Regions from separate parts of the Gordonia sp. C13 genome, predicted to be linked through region 1. Evidence: riboswitches for the same ligand, from Rfam matches in the RefSeq annotation. Region 1 holds a riboswitch; the other holds the start of a gene.
What was found. Region 1 has a riboswitch for cobalamin ahead of M1L58_RS07705 (CbtB domain-containing protein). Riboswitches for the same ligand answer to the same signal wherever they lie in the genome.
Positions count from the first base shown of each region.

Region 2: linked by a shared signal. The riboswitch ahead of M1L58_RS05855 (FecCD family ABC transporter permease) and the one ahead of M1L58_RS07705 (CbtB domain-containing protein) in region 1 are both predicted to bind cobalamin.

Region 1 is NZ_JALPSY010000006.1:157,690-163,000, reverse strand. Features, by position in the region: gene M1L58_RS07710 (ATP-dependent helicase) at 1-1,775, opposite strand, end outside; cobalamin riboswitch at 1,786-1,964, shown strand; gene M1L58_RS07705 (CbtB domain-containing protein) at 2,001-2,234, shown strand; gene M1L58_RS07700 (CbtA family protein) at 2,271-3,098, shown strand; gene M1L58_RS07695 (histidine phosphatase family protein) at 3,111-3,635, shown strand; gene M1L58_RS07690 (acyl-CoA dehydrogenase family protein) at 3,720-4,946, shown strand; gene M1L58_RS07685 (hypothetical protein) at 4,991-5,311, opposite strand, start outside.
Region 2 is NZ_JALPSY010000004.1:187,904-193,214, reverse strand. Features, by position in the region: gene M1L58_RS05880 (DUF2786 domain-containing protein) at 1-297, opposite strand, end outside; gene M1L58_RS05875 (VOC family protein) at 389-847, opposite strand; gene M1L58_RS05870 (helix-turn-helix domain-containing protein) at 844-1,299, opposite strand; gene M1L58_RS05865 (excalibur calcium-binding domain-containing protein) at 1,321-1,593, opposite strand; gene M1L58_RS05860 (L-lactate dehydrogenase) at 1,773-2,726, opposite strand; cobalamin riboswitch at 2,857-3,039, shown strand; gene M1L58_RS05855 (FecCD family ABC transporter permease) at 3,112-4,164, shown strand; gene M1L58_RS05850 (ABC transporter ATP-binding protein) at 4,164-4,988, shown strand; gene M1L58_RS05845 (ABC transporter substrate-binding protein) at 4,988-5,311, shown strand, end outside.

The DNA of each region.
Region 1 (5,311 bases):
TCCTCGATGCGCCAGCTGGTCGCGCCGAGGGCGAACACGTCGCCGACCCGCGACTCGTAGACCATCTCCTCGTCGAGTTCACCCACGCGCGTGGACTTCTCGCCGACCATGAAGACGCCGAAGAGGCCGCGGTCGGGGATCGACCCGCCGGAGGTCACGGCGAGGCGTTGGGCGCCTCGGCGTCCCGTGATCACGCCCGCGTCGCGGTCCCAGTTGACCCGCGGCCGCAGTTCGGCGAACTCGTCTGAGGGGAAGCGCCCGGCGATGAGGTCGAGTGTCGCGTCGAAGACACCGCGTCCGAGATCGTGGTAGGGCGCCGCCCGACGCACGACCTCGTACCAGTGGTCGACGTCGAGGTCGTCGACGGCGGCGGCTGCGATGGTCTGCTGCGCGAGGATGTCGAGGGGGTTCTGGGGAACCTTGATCTCCTCGATCGCGCCGTCGAGCATGCGGCCGACGGTGACCGTGCAGTGCAGCAGGTCGGTGCGGTGTTTGGGGTAGAGGATGCCCTGGCTGATCTCGCCGACCTGGTGGCCCGCGCGACCGATGCGCTGCAGGCCGCTGGCCACCGACGGCGGCGCCTCGACCTGGATCACCAGATCCACCGCGCCCATGTCGATGCCGAGTTCGAGCGAACTGGTCGCCACGACGCAGGACAGGCGACCGGCCTTGAGGTCGTCCTCGATCTGAGCGCGCTGCTCCTTGCTCACCGAGCCGTGGTGCGCCCGCGCGAGGACGGCCTCGGCGCCGGAGCTCGCGCCGCTGCCCATCACGAACGCGGGAGCCCCGCCCGCGACCGTCGGGTTGGCGGCGGCCTCGGCTGGGACACCCTGCCGCTCGGCGTGGATCTCGTTGAGCCGGGCGGTCAGTTTCTCGGCGAGGCGCCGGGAGTTCGCGAACACGATCGTCGCCCGGTTGGCCTCGATCTGGTCGACGATCGACGCCTCCACATACGGCCACAGCGATCCGGCCGTGGGGGAGAAGGCGTCGTCGAGTTCGGCGGAATCCGCGCCCTCGGGGCCGGGTGCCGGCGGGATGTTCGCCATGTCCTCGACCGGCACGTCGACGCGGAGATCGAAGGTCTTGTCGGCCTTGGGCTTGACCACCTGGCAGGGCGCCGACCCGGAGAGGAACCCGGCGACCACCTCGGGTGGCCGGACGGTCGCGGACAATCCGATCCGCTGGGCGGGCTTGTCGAGGAGCTCGTCGAGGCGTTCGAGGGTGAGTGCGAGGTGCGTGCCCCGCTTGGTCGCGGCGACCGCGTGGACCTCGTCGACGATGATCGCCTCCACGTCGGTGAGGCTCTCCCGTGCCGCGGAGGTCAGCATGAGGTACAGCGACTCCGGCGTGGTGATCAGGATGTCGGGAGGGGTCTTCACCAGCGCGCGGCGGTCGGCGGCCGAGGTGTCGCCGGAGCGGACGCCGACCGTGATGTTCGGCTCGGGGAGGTCGAGTTCCTGCGCCGCGCGGGTGATCCCGGTGAGCGGTGCGCGAAGGTTGCGCTCGACGTCGACGGCGAGAGCCTTGAGCGGAGAGATGTAAACGACCTTGGTACCGGGGCGGCGCTCACCGGCGTCGGCGGCGAGCCGGTCGAGCGCCCACAGGAATGCCGCGAGGGTCTTGCCGGAGCCGGTCGGGGCGATGACGAGGGTGTTCGCTCCGTCGGCGATCGAGGTCCAGGCGCCCTTCTGGGCTGCAGTCGGCTTGGTGAACGCTCCCGTGAACCATCGCCGGGTGGGGGCGGTGAATCGATCGAGAACAGAGGGGCGGGGCATCTATCCACTATGTCTCACATGTGTGACAGGTCGGGGTATACAGTCGACACACGCCTGTACGGGGAATCCGGTGAGAATCCGGAACGGTCGCGCCACTGTGAACGCCGACTCGGGGACGCGGTCGAGGGATTCGACGGTGCCCCAGAGAAGACGTGAGTCAGGATGCCGTGCCGGCGGTATCTGATCCACAACTCTCCGACGCGAGATCGGCGAAAGGACAATCCCATGACGGGTCCCCGTACGTCCGAAGCAGTCACACCCTCTCCGCGCGCCCTGGCGGTACCGAACCTCTCGGTCGCGAGCGCAGCGCTCTGGCTGAGCCTCACGGTCCTCCTGGCCGGGCTCGCCTACTACTTCCTCGGCTACGACCAGGGGGTCGTGTCGGTGTTCGGCGAGAACACCTACGTGCACGAATTCGTGCACGACTCCCGCCACTTCCTCGGCTTTCCCTGCCACTGAGTCGGCCTGATACCGAAACGGCAGGGACAAGTTCACATGGAGAAGAAATTCATCGGCGCAGGTCTGCTCTCGGGCCTGATCGCCGGCATCATCTCGTTCGTCTTCGCGCGGTTCTACCTCGAACCCGTGGTGTCGAAGGCCGTCGACTACGAGGCCGAGCGCTCGGAAGCCGAAGAGGTGCTGGTACATGCGGCCGGCGGTCATTCACACGGCGAAGGTGGTGAGGTCTTCACCCGCGCGATGCAGGAGAATCTCGGCGCCGGGGTCGGCAACCTGGTGTTCGCCCTGTGCATGGGGGCGTTCGTCGCGGTTGCCTTCACCGTGCTGTGGAGCCATCTGGGCAACCGGTACCCGGCCACCGACGCACGCGCAGTCGCCGGGGCCCTCGGGGCGATCGGGTTCGTCGCCGTGTTCGGTGTGCCGTTCTTCGCGTACCCGGCCAATCCGCCCGCGGTCGGGGACGACGACACGATCGGGGAACGGACGGGTGCATTCCTGACCGTCACCATCGCGTCGGTCGTGCTGATGATCGTGGCCGTCGTTCTCGCGCTGTGGCTGCGGCCGCGGATCGGCGGACTGGTGTCGGCCGTGGTGGGCGGCGCCGCGTACGTGATCGCGGTCGGCATCACCATCGCACTACTGCCGACGTTCAGCGAGGTGCCGGAGCCGGTGCGCAACGACGCCGGCCAGATCGTGTTCCCCGGCTTCCCCGCGGACGTCGTCGCCGACTTCCGCGTGTACACGATCACCAACCAGGTCATCCTCTGGACGGTGCTGACGGTGACCTTCGCGCTGGTCCTCGGCGCGATGGCGCGGTCGGAGAGCCCGGCCACCTCCCGGACGGTCGACGCCGCCCAGAGCTGAGCGCCTTGATTCATGCAGATCATCACCGCCGGGCGCACCGGTCCCAACCGATCGGTGCGCTTCGGCGGTGATGCGCCCCTCGACGACCGCGGTCGCCGCGACATCGAAGCGTTGGCGGCGTCGGTCGTCGGGGCTCTGACCTTCTGTGGGCCGGAACCCGCGACACTCGAGAGCGTCCGGCTCCTGGGCGGTCGGCCCGAGATCGACGAGGAACTCCGCACGCTCGACGTCGGAACCTGGGCGGGATCGGCGCCCGAGGAGATCGATCCTCGCGAGCTGGCGGTCTTCTTCACCGACCCGGCGGCCCGGCCCCACGGCGGCGAGAGCGTCGAGGAGTTCGTGATGCGGGTGCACGACCGGCGCAACACCCTGAACGCCGACGTGGCGACGGTCGTCGTGGCGATGCCTGTTGCGCAGGCACTTCTGTGTGACGACGCCGCGGGGTACTTCCGGGTCGAGATCCGGCCGGCGACCTCCTACTTCTGGCCGGCCCTGAGAATTCGCCCTGAAGAAACAGATTCGAGGGGACGTACCTAGACATCGTGAGTGACTCCTGACACAGTTGAGTCGGCAAAACTGAAACGTGTTCGCCCCGGCGGGCACTGTCTGGGGAGAGTGACGATGTTCGAGTGGTCCGAAGAAGATCTGATGGTGCGGGACGCGTTGCGTGCGTTCATCGACAAGGAGATCCGACCACATCTCGACGAGCTCGAGTCCGGCGTTCTGCCTCCGTACGACATCACCCGCAAGCTGCTCTCGACCTTCGGGGTCGACGCGATGGCCAAGGACGCGCTCGAGAAGGAACTCGAGGCGGAGGCCAACGGGGAGAAGAAGAAATCGTCCGGCGACGGCGGCGGTATGAGCGGCTCGATGTTCATGATGGTCAACATCGAGCTCGCGGGTGTGTGTCTGGGACTCGTCGCCTCGCTCGGTGTGAGCATGGGCCTGACCGCCTCGACGATCCGCGGCAAGGGCACGCTCGCTCAGAAGAAGCGCTGGCTGCCGGAGCTGGTCACGATGGAGAAGGTCGGCGCCTGGGCCATCACCGAACCCGATTCGGGCTCCGACGCTCTCGGCGGCATGAAGACCACCGTCCGCCGCGACGGTGACGACTACATCCTCAACGGCCAGAAGACGTTCATCACCAACGGTCCGTACGCCGACACCATCGTCGTGTTCGCGAAGCTCGACGACGGCAGCGGCACCCCCATGCGCGACCGCAAGGTGCTGTCCTTCGTCCTCGACAAGGGCATGCCGGGCCTCACGCAGGGCAAGCCGTTCAAGAAGATGGGCATGATGAGCTCGCCCACCGGTGAGCTGTTCTTCGACAACGTGCGGGTCGGCAAGGATCGTCTGCTCGGCGAGACCGAGGACACCGGTCAGGATTCGCGCGGCTCCGAAGGCGCCAAGGCCGGTTTCACCGCCGAACGCGTCGGCATCGCCGCGCTCTCGCTGGGCATCATCAACGAGGCCCAGCGGCTGTCGATCGACTACGCCAAGACTCGCAAGCTGTGGGGCCAGGAGATCGCGCAGTTCCAGCTCATCCAGCTCAAGCTCGCCGAGATGGAGATCGCCCGCATCAACGTGCAGAACATGCTCTTCAGCGCGATCGAGCGCGGCAAGGCGGGCAAGCCGCTGAGCCTTTCGGAGGCGTCGGCGATGAAGCTCTACTCGTCGAAGGCCGCCACCGACGTCGCGATGGAAGCCGTTCAGCTGTTCGGCGGCAACGGCTACATGGCCGAGTACCGGGTCGAGCAGCTTGCGCGAGATGCCAAGTCGCTCATGATCTACGCCGGCAGCAACGAGATCCAGGTGACCCACGTCGCCAAGGGGCTGCTGCGCGGCTGACGTTTCACGTTTCAGCTCGAAACCGCGCTCAGCGCGGTTTCGAGCTATGAAATGGATCGTTGAGCGGGACGGATCACGATCTCGACGACGAGCAGGGCGATGAGACCGCACAGAACGATCAGCAGCACCACCAGGCCGGTGGGGTAGTTCCAGAACATCAGCAGCACCGCGGCGACGCCGACGATCGCGGCGCGAAGAGCGACGCGTCCGCGGTAGACCGCCGACTCGAAGGTGTTCGGGGGTCGCGATTTCCGTAGATTCTGCAGCGAGTCGAGTCCGCGGGAGAATCCGTGGCGGACCGCGACGGCCGACGCGGAGCCACCGACCAGGAAGGCGCCGATCGCCACCACGAGCCCCAGAACCGC
Region 2 (5,311 bases), on a different contig from region 1:
CGAGTTGCTCGCGACGTCGACGGTCACATCGTTGGCCACGGTGATCGCCACGAACAACTGCACGTAGGTGCGCAGGCCACGCTTGCCCGGCTCGCCGATCTTGATCTGCCGCGAGATCGGGGTGACCTTCTTACGCGCAGCCGGATCATGTGCGCGCGCCACGGCGAGATCGATCGACGACGCCGTCGCCAAGCGCTGGGCAGCCTGCATGAATGTCTCGGCCTCATGCTCGTTGTCGGTGTTCTCCGCCTGGCGCAGGAGGGCGGAGATCCGGGTGAGCAGCTTGTCGTCGCGCATGTAGTTCAGACTATCGGCGCGCCCGATCGGTTCCATCGAACCGCAGGTCAGCCGGAAAACGCAGGTCGGAGCAACTCAACCCGCGGACGAATCAGCTCTCGGGCGCCCAGCGGGCGATGTCGTCGGCGTCGACCGGCCGCTCCTGTGCGGCGCGCTGCGTCATCCGGAGGTTGTTGCCGAACGGGTCGCGGAAGGCACAGTCGATGCCGTACGGCTGTTCCTCGGGGTCCTGGCTGAACTCGACGCCCTTCGCGACGAGAGCGGCATGCGTTCCGCGACAGTCGTCGGTCGCGAAGATCGTGACCGGCATTGCGCCCTGGGTCACCAGGTCGCGAACCTTGGCCGCGGCCTCCTCGGAAAGCGCTGGAGGTCCGGGCTTCTCGAGGAGGATGAGACGGTCGGGTTGTCCGGGCGGGGCGACGGTGAGCCACCGCATGAAACCCATGTCGACGTCGGTGTCGACGGTGAAGCCGAGCTTGCCGACGTAGAAGTCGAGCGCGGCGTCCTGGTCGAGGACATACACGGAGTGGATGCCGATGCCGGTGATCATGAGCCCGACGATACGACTGCGGCGGTGGCCCGCGCTTCTCCGAAACTGCTCAAGGTGGCCACCCCGATCGGCCTCGTCCAGCGGCGCACGAAGCATCCCGGTACGGGCACCGGGGCAACGCGCTGACGGTAGGCCGTCGGGCTGCAGCCGATGATTGCGGTGAAGGTGCGCCCGAAGGTGCCCAGGCTCTCGTACCCGACGCCGCGCGCGATGTCGGTGACCGGCGTCGTCGTAATGCGCAGCAACGCGCAGGCACGTTCGACGCGGCGTCGTTGCAGGTAGTGACGCGGCGTCTCCCCGAAGACGGCGCGGAATCGCCGGATGAAGTGCGACGGCGACATGTGGGCGACGCGGGCGAGGGCCGCGGTGTCCAGCGGCTCGGCGTACGACCGGTCGATCAGGTCGCGGGCACGTAGGAGTCGACGATTCTCGTCCTCGCGCGGGGTGAACACGTCACCCAGTGTGACTCGCCGTCAGTGCTTCTCGCAGGCGATGCCGTCGCCGTCACGGTCGCTCTTGGTGTTGGCGTCGTAGAGGGCCTGGTCGACGGTGAAGTTGGTGACCGGGGTGCCCGAGGTCGAGTCGACGGCGCCGGGCTGGCCGACACCGTGCGGGTAGTCGGCGTTGAGTGCCTTGCAGTTGGCGTAGTCGGTCGCAGCCGTCGCAGGTGCCGCCACCATCAGCGGCGCGATAGCCATCGACGCCGCAGCGACAAACCCGAGAACCATCTTGCGCGAACCACTCATCGTCGAACCTTCTCCCACACCGATGTGACCAGGTGAAACTACCCCGGCGGGGCGTCGGCACCCGCACCGAGGAGAGAAATTGGTCCGCTCGGTGGACAGGACCCGACCAGAATCGCCACCTCCGGGAAGAGGCACTGGCTCGAAACCGGCGAATCTTCCACGAAAGCGGCGATCGTGCCTCACAACCCGAACCGCGCCTGCATCCGGCGGAGCGTCTCGGCCGAGGCGAGCAGGCCGGCTTCCTCCTCCGGCGACAGCGGCACCTCGAGGCGCGTCTGCGCACCACCTCGGTCGACGACGGTCGGCAGGGATAGGCACACGTCGTCGAGCCCGGGGAATCCGGGGGCGACTGTCGACACCGGGAGCACCCGATGTTCGTCGTTCAGAACGGCTTCGACGATGCGGGTGGCGGCGAGTCCGATGGCGTAGTTCGTGGCACCCTTGCCCTCGATGACGGCGTACGCGGCATGCACGACTTCATGCCGGATACGTTCGCGCGCAACCGCATCCATCTCCGACCGCCCCGGCAGCGGCTTCCACGACGTCAGGGGCACCCCGCCGATCGTCGCCGACGACCACAGCGGGATCTCACTGTCGCCGTGCTCCCCGACGACATACGAGTGGACACTCTGCACCGCGACCCCGCAGTGCTGCGCGACAAGGAACCGTAGCCGCGACGAGTCGAGCACGGTTCCCGATCCGAACAGCTGATTCGAGGGCAGGCCGGTGATCTTCTGGGCCGCGCGGGTGACGATGTCGACCGGGTTGGTGACCATCAGGTAGATCGCGTTCGGTGCCACCTCGAGCACGCTCGGCAGGATGGTGCGGGTCAAACCGATTGTGGCCTCGGCCAATTCGAGTCGGGACTGCCCCGGCTTCTGTTTCGCTCCGGCGGTGAAGACGACGACGTCGGCGTCGGCGCACACCGACACGTCGTCGGAGCCGATGACGTCGGCGCGCGGCACGAACTCCAGTCCGTGGGAGAGGTCGAGCACCTCGGCGGTCACCTTGGCAGCCTTGATGTCCAGCAACGCGACGGTGCGCGCGACTCCGCGGATCAGCGCCGAATAGGCGATCGCGGTACCGACCGCGCCCGCCCCGATGATGGCCAGTTTCGTGGGTCGTCCGTCCATCGGATCACCGTCCGCCTCGGTTCGATTCGCACCTGTCCGTTGCCTGTCAGCGCCCAGCCTAAGACCTCCGGGCACCCCTCGCGCGACGATGCGCGCACGGGACGGTGGTCATCGGTGCCCGAATTGCTAACCTCACACCGATGAGAGCGGTCGCACCTGCACAACGCGGGTGCCAGGGAACCTGGTGCGAATCCAGGACTGGCGCGCAGCGGTATGGGGGACGGACCCGACATCAGGCCACTGGGGCAACCCGGGAAGGCGTCGGGTTCGGACGAACCCGAGTCCGAATACCTGCCGTTCTCGTCGAGTCCACCCGGCGTCTCGCGCACAGATGCCCAGACCAAAGGTAGTTCCACACGTGTCCCGTCCTCCCGACGGCACGACGATGCTCGCCACCGCCATGTCGGTACGGCGACTTCCGTCGTTGCCTCTTGCCCTGATCCTTCTCGCACTCACCCTGGTGAGCATCGCGATCGCCACCGCTTTCGGCGCCGAGACCATCCCCATCGGCGACGTCTGGCGAACCGTCGCCGGCCGCCTACACGGCGATGAGCTCGACGCCGCGCACTCGGTGATCATCTGGGATCTCCGTTTGCCGCGTTCGATTCTCGCGGCCATCGTCGGCGCCGGTCTGGCCCTCGCCGGCGCCGTCATGCAGGCCCTGGTCCGCAACCCACTCGCCGAGCCGTACCTGCTGGGCGTGTCGGCCGGCGCCGCGGTCGGCGCGACGGCGGTCATCACTCTCGGATCGTTTGCTGCGCTGGGTGTCTGGGCGCTGTCCGGCGGCGCGCTGATCGGCGCGCTCGCGGCCTCGGTCACGGTCTACGCCGTAGCCCGGGCGCAGGGCGGACTGACCGCCCTGCGCCTGATCCTCTCCGGAGTGGTGTTGTCGTCGGCGTTCATGGCGATGTCTTCCCTTCTGGTCTTCACCGCTGCCGACCCGCATGCCGCCGACAACGTGATGTTCTGGATGCTGGGCAGCGTCGCCGGCGCGACCTGGGCCAAGGTGCAGATCGCGGGGGTCGTCGTCGTGGTCACGGTGTTCGGCATGCTCGCGATCCACTCCTGGCTCGACGCCTACGCAGCCGGGACCGACACCGCGACGTCCCTCGGGGTTCCGGTGCGCGCCATGCGAAACGCGTTGTTCGCGGTCCAGGGTGTCCTGGTCGGCGTCTTGGTCGCGGTCGCGGGCGGGATCGGGTTCGTCGGCTTGATCGTTCCCCACGCTGCACGCCTGCTCGTCGGTGCGACGCACCGGGCGATGATCCCCGTCGCGGTCTGTGGCGGCGCGTTGTTCCTGGTGTGGGTCGACGTCATCTCACGAGTGGCGGCGTCCCCCCGCGAGATGCCGCTGGGCATCGTCACCGGACTGATCGGCGCACCGATCTTCCTGTTCCTGATGGGACGACGCCAGTACGTGTTCGGCGGCGGTTCCTGATGGGCGCCGTGAAGCGATCCATGTCGTTGCGCGCGAACGCCGTCAGCTGTCGCCGAGGTGGCCGATCGATACTGCGCGAAGTGGATCTCGCCGTCCCGGCCGGAACCCGGCTCGCCATTGTCGGCCCCAACGGTGCGGGTAAGACCACGTTGCTCCGGACCCTGTGCGGTCTCGAACAACCGGCGGGCGGGCACATCTGGTTGGGCGACGACGATCTCGGTCGACTACCGGCGCGGCGTCGTGCGCTGTCGATCGCCGTCGTCGGCCAGGATGAACACCCGTCGGCCGAACTCACGGTCGCAGAAGCCGTGGGGCTGGGACGCACGCCGTACCGATCTGCATGGGCGACGCGCAATTCCGACGACGACGAGATCATCCGGTCGGCCCTGGCGCAGGTGGGACTGGGCGGCTGGGAGCACCGCTCGTGCACGCAGCTGTCCGGCGGCGAGCGGCACCGGGTCGTCCTCGCACGCGCGATCGCACAGCAGACCCCGATTCTCGTGCTCGACGAGCCGACGAACCACCTCGACGCGGCCTGGCGGCTGCGGCTGATGCAGATCCTCGACGACCTCGAGGCGACGGTCATCGCCGCCATGCACGACCTCGACCTCGTCCTCCGCCATTTCGACGCCGTCGCGGTTGTCTCCGACGGCGGCATCACCGCACACGGCCCGCCGGTCGAGGTGCTGACCCCCGATCTGCTGGCGTCGGTCTTCGACGTGTCCGGCACCGTCGTGCCGCATCCCGCGACCGGCCTCGCGCATCTCCTCCTCGACTCCCCCACCTCACCTGCACCGCAGGCCTACACCACCAAGGAAAATTGATGAGACACACCATCAACCGATCCGCCGCGCTCGCTCTCGTCCTAGGCACCGCGGCGGGTTGCGGCGCCGACTCCGGCGTCGCCGCTACCGACAGCGTCACCGTCACCAACTGCGGCGCCGAGGTCACCTTCGACCAGCCCCTCGATCGCCTGTTCGTGAACGACGGCGGGATGATCGCGATCGCGCTGGCGACGGGTGCACGCGACAAGATGGTCGCGGTCAGCTCACTCGCCCGCGACAAGGACGTCCTCCGGCTCGAATACGGGCCGCAGGTCGACACGCTGAACGAGGTCGCCACCGAACAGCCGACGCTCGAGAACATC